DNA from 2 places in the Streptomyces sp. NPDC127129 genome. Region 1 is predicted to be linked to the other one. Evidence: riboswitches for the same ligand, from Rfam matches in the RefSeq annotation. Region 1 holds a riboswitch; the other holds the start of a gene.

Region 1 (2,197 bases):
GCGTGGGGCGGCTGCGGGCGTCGGGGCACTCGGGCCGGACGATCGTGCTGAAGGTCCGACGGTTCGACTTCTCGACGCTGACGCGCTCGGAGACGCTGCGGGGGCCCACGGACGACCCGCTCGTGGTGCGGGAGGCGGCCGGGCGGCTCCTGGAGGGCGTGGACACCACGGGTGGCGTGCGGCTGCTCGGCGTGGGGGTGAGCGGCCTCGCCGACTACACGCAGGAGGATCTCTTCGCTCAGGCGGCGGAGCTGGCGGGGGAAGCGGGGGGTCCGGAGGCCCCGGGGGACGGGGTGGAGGACGTGCCGGCGGCCGCGGCGGCCCCCGAGCCGGAGGAGCCGCAGGCCGCCGAGCGGAGATGGGCGCCCGGGAACGACGTACGGCATGCCGTGTACGGGGCCGGGTGGGTGCAGGGGAGCGGGGTCGGGCGCGTCACCGTGCGATTCGAGGAGCCGCAGTCGCCGCCGGGGCGGGTGCGGACGTTTCTCGTCGACGACCCGGAGCTGGAGCCGGGGGAGCCGCTGCCGCTGGTGGGGGACGCGGAGGGAGGGGCGGCGGTGGCCTAGGGGGTGCGCCCGGCCGGCCTTCTGCCGGGCTGGTTCACCCGCACCACCCGTGGGTGGTGCTACGCCGTCGGCGGGGCAGGCGAAGTCGAGGGCGAGTGGCTACCCGGCCGCTTGCCCGGTCCTGGGTGCTGGAGGCGTCAGGTCTCCTCCTGGCCTGCCAGGCGGCCGAAGTCGTGGTCCATCGGGGGCGGGGGCGGGAGGGCCAGGCTGTAGTGGCGGTAGAGCTGGAGCTCCTGCTCGGGCGAGAGGTGGCGGCCCACACCGAAGTCCGGGGCGTCCTTGATCAGGGCGCGTTCGTACGGGATGTGGAGGCCGTCCTCGACCAGTTCGCTCGGCTCCAGAGGGACGAACGCGTCCCGGCTGAAGAGTCCCGTGCGGACCGCCGCCCACTCGGGGACTCCCGTCGCGTCGTCCAGGTACACCTCGTCCACGGTGCCGATCTTGTGTCCGTCGCGGTCGTACGCCTTGCGGCCGATCAGGCTGCGCGGATCGATGTCGGTCTGCACGGTCCCTCCAACAGGTCGCAACTGCTCTACAAGGACTACGAAAGTGCACATCTGGGATGTCGGCCACTTGAGCGACTGGTCCGGGAACCGCGCTGGTAGGCTGGCTGTGGCTGTCGACACCGTGCGGGAGAGTCCTCCGGAGAAACCTTTCGGAGGCGCCGAAGGAGCAAATCCTCCCCGGAATCTCTCAGGCACCTGTACCGCACGGGCGAGGTCACTCTGGAAAGCAGAGCGGAAGGCCGACGCCATCCGCTCTCACCGACGGTGAAAACCGGCGCGCCCCTTCGGCATGCCGGTGAAGCTCTCAGGTTGAGATGACAGAGGGGGAGGCCGTCCGGGTACCCGCGCCGTGGTGCCCCTCGCAGGTCGTGACGACCAGGAGGCCTCCGTACATGACCGCCCACCGCATTCCGCTCTCCGAGCTCGAACAGGGCATTCCGTTCGAGCAGCGGCACATCGGGCCCGACGCCGAAGCACGGGCCAAGATGCTCGCGCAGGTCGGCTACGGCTCCCTCGACGAACTCACGGCCGCCGCCGTGCCGGACGTGATCAAGAACGCCGAGGCGCTCGGTCTGCCCGCCGCCCGCACCGAGGCCGAGGTCCTCGCGGAGCTGCGTGAGCTCGCCGACCGCAACCAGGTCCTCGCCCCGATGATCGGCCTGGGCTACTACGGCACCTTCACCCCGCCGGTGATCCTCCGCAACGTCATGGAGAACCCGGCCTGGTACACGGCGTACACGCCCTACCAGCCGGAGATCTCGCAGGGCCGCCTGGAGGCGCTCCTCAACTTCCAGACGATGGTCGCCGACCTCACCGGTCTGCCCACCTCCGGCGCCTCCCTCCTCGACGAGGGCACCGCGGCGGCCGAGGCCATGGCGCTCTCCCGCCGTGTCGGCAAGGTCAAGAACGGTGTCTTCCTCATCGACGCCGACACCCTGCCGCAGACCATCGCGGTCATCGAGACGCGCGCCGAGCCGACCGGCGTCGAGGTCGTCGTCGCGGACCTGTCCGAGGGCATCCCCGCCGACATCGCCGAGCGCGGCGTCTTCGGCGTGCTCCTCCAGTACCCCGGCGCCTCCGGTGCCGTGCGCGACATCAAGCCGCTCATCGACGCGGCCCACGAGC
Region 2 (2,197 bases), on a different contig from region 1:
TGGGGGTTGCTCATGACCTGATTCTCCTGGATCGGACGAGTGCTGATGAACGTGGGTCTTGCGGGGTGAGACGCCGAGCGAGACGGATGCGTCACTTCTGGCGCTTGTAGAAGGGCAGCGCCACGACCTCGTACGGCTCGTGGGTGCCGCGGATGTCCACACCTACACCCTGCGTGCCGGGCTCGGCGTGCGCCGCGTCCACGTACGCCATGGCGATCGGCTTTCCGAGCGTGGGCGACGGCGCACCGGAGGTGACCTCGCCGACGACCTGACCGTCCGCGACGACGGAGAAGCCGGCGCGCGGGACGCGGCGGCCCTCGGCGATCAGGCCGACCAGCTTGCGCGGCGGTGCGGTCTCGGCGCGCTCGGCGGCCTTCTCCAGCGCCTCGCGGCCGACGAAGCGACCCTCGTTGGTCGTCTTCTCGAACTTCACGACCCGGCCGAGGCCCGCGTCGAACGGGGTGAGCGAGGTCGTCAGCTCGTGCCCGTACAGCGGCATGCCCGCCTCCAGGCGGAGCGTGTCACGGCAGGAGAGGCCGCACGGGATCAGGCCGACCGGGGCTCCGGCCTCGGTCAGGGCCTTCCAGACGCCCTCGGCGTGCTCCGGCTTCAGGAACAGCTCGAAGCCGTCCTCGCCGGTGTAGCCGGTACGGGCGATCAGCGCGGGGACCCCGGCGACCGTGCCCGGGAGGCCGGCGTAGTACTTCAGACCGTCCAGGTCGGCGTCGGTGAGCGACTTCAGGATGCCGGGGGACTCCGGGCCCTGGACGGCGAGCAGGGCGTACGCGTCCCGGTCGTCGCGCACCTCGGCGTCGAAGCCGGCCGCGCGCCCGGTCAGCGCGTCGAGGACGATCTGCGCGTTGGAGGCGTTGGCGACGACCATGTACTCGGTCTCGCCCAGGCGGTACACGATCAGGTCGTCGAGGATGCCGCCGTCCTCCTGGCAGATCATCGTGTAGCGGGCGCGGCCCACGCCGACCGTGGAGATGTTGCCGACCAGGGCGAAGTCGAGGAGCTCGACGGCCTGCGGGCCGGTGACGGTGATCTCGCCCATGTGGGAGAGGTCGAAGAGGCCCGCCTTGGTGCGGACGGCGTTGTGCTCGTCACGCTCGCTGCCGTAGCGCAGCGGCATGTCCCAGCCGGCGAAGTCGGTCATGGTCGCGCCCAGGGAGCGATGCAGGGCATCGAGGGCGGTCAGACGGGGGGCAGACGTGCTCATGGGTGGCTCCCGGGTCCCAAGGGCGGAAAACATGACGGGCGAGGACGTCCTCCCCATCTGTCATGGAACCTGAGAGGTTCACCGAGGGCATCTCGTCTCCGAGAGTTCGGCTTGCACCTTGGGTGGGAACGCCGGGGGCGTCCCGCTTTTCAGATCTGCCTCATCCACGCGGTACGGGGCCTGAGAGATTCAAGGGAGGGTCTTGCTCCTTCGGCGCCCGGGGCCCACCGTGGTGGTTCCGGGACTCTCCCGCGCGGATTCGAGCGGCCGGTATGCGGTTGTGTGCGCTTGGCGCGCACATCATTGCATGCGGTGTCCGATCGGCAAATCGCTTGTGCCTCATTACCCCTTCTTTACACTTTGTGGGGAGGGGGTCTCCGGCACCCGACAGGGGGAGAAAAGATGACGTTCCAGCACAGCGGCGCATACGCGACGGGCACGGGCATACCGGCCCAGCGCGCCCGCGCCAGGACGCGAAGGCGCCGCTTCGCCGCGCCCCTGTTGCGGGACCTGCGCGAGCGCGGCGGCCGGGGCCCCCGGACGCTCGCCTTCGCCGCGGGGGACCTCGTGGTCGTCTCCGGGCTGCCCGGAAGCGGCAAGTCGACCCTGATGCGGCGCGCGGCCCAGGACCTGGGCATCGACTCCCAGGACGCCCGCGAGCGCTGGGAGGCCCGGCTCCCCGGCTTCCTGCCGTACGCGGTCTACCGCCCCCTGGCCCGGATCGCCCACTACGCCGGGCTGTGGCGGGCGCTGCGCTCCGGGCGGAGCGTCGTCGTCCACGACTGCGGCACCCAGTCCTGGGTGCGGAACTGGCTGGCCCGCGAGGCCCGCCGCCGCGGCCGTGCCCTGCACCTGATCCTGCTCGACGTCACCCCCGACACCGCCCGCGAGGGACAGCGCGAGCGCGGCCGCGGGGTCTCCGGGTACGCCTTCGCCCGCCACCGCCGGGCCGTCGGCCGGATGATCGGCTCCGTCGAG

What was found. A riboswitch is a leader RNA that binds a small molecule or an ion and turns the genes downstream of it on or off. The one in region 1 is predicted to bind glycine.
Region 2: it holds a riboswitch for glycine, as region 1 does, so the genes downstream of both, gcvT (glycine cleavage system aminomethyltransferase GcvT) here and gcvP (aminomethyl-transferring glycine dehydrogenase) in region 1, are expected to answer to the same signal.

The regions. Positions count from the first base shown of each region.
Region 1 is NZ_JBHXTV010000010.1:9,668-11,864, forward strand. Features, by position in the region: gene ACFVGW_RS19965 (DNA polymerase IV) at 1-566, shown strand, start outside; gene ACFVGW_RS19970 (PRC-barrel domain-containing protein) at 704-1,072, opposite strand; glycine riboswitch at 1,187-1,285, shown strand; gene gcvP (aminomethyl-transferring glycine dehydrogenase) at 1,465-2,197, shown strand, end outside.
Region 2 is NZ_JBHXTV010000012.1:25,213-27,409, reverse strand. Features, by position in the region: gene gcvH (glycine cleavage system protein GcvH) at 1-14, opposite strand, end outside; gene gcvT (glycine cleavage system aminomethyltransferase GcvT) at 92-1,219, opposite strand; glycine riboswitch at 1,379-1,481, opposite strand; gene ACFVGW_RS23005 (AAA family ATPase) at 1,622-2,197, shown strand, end outside.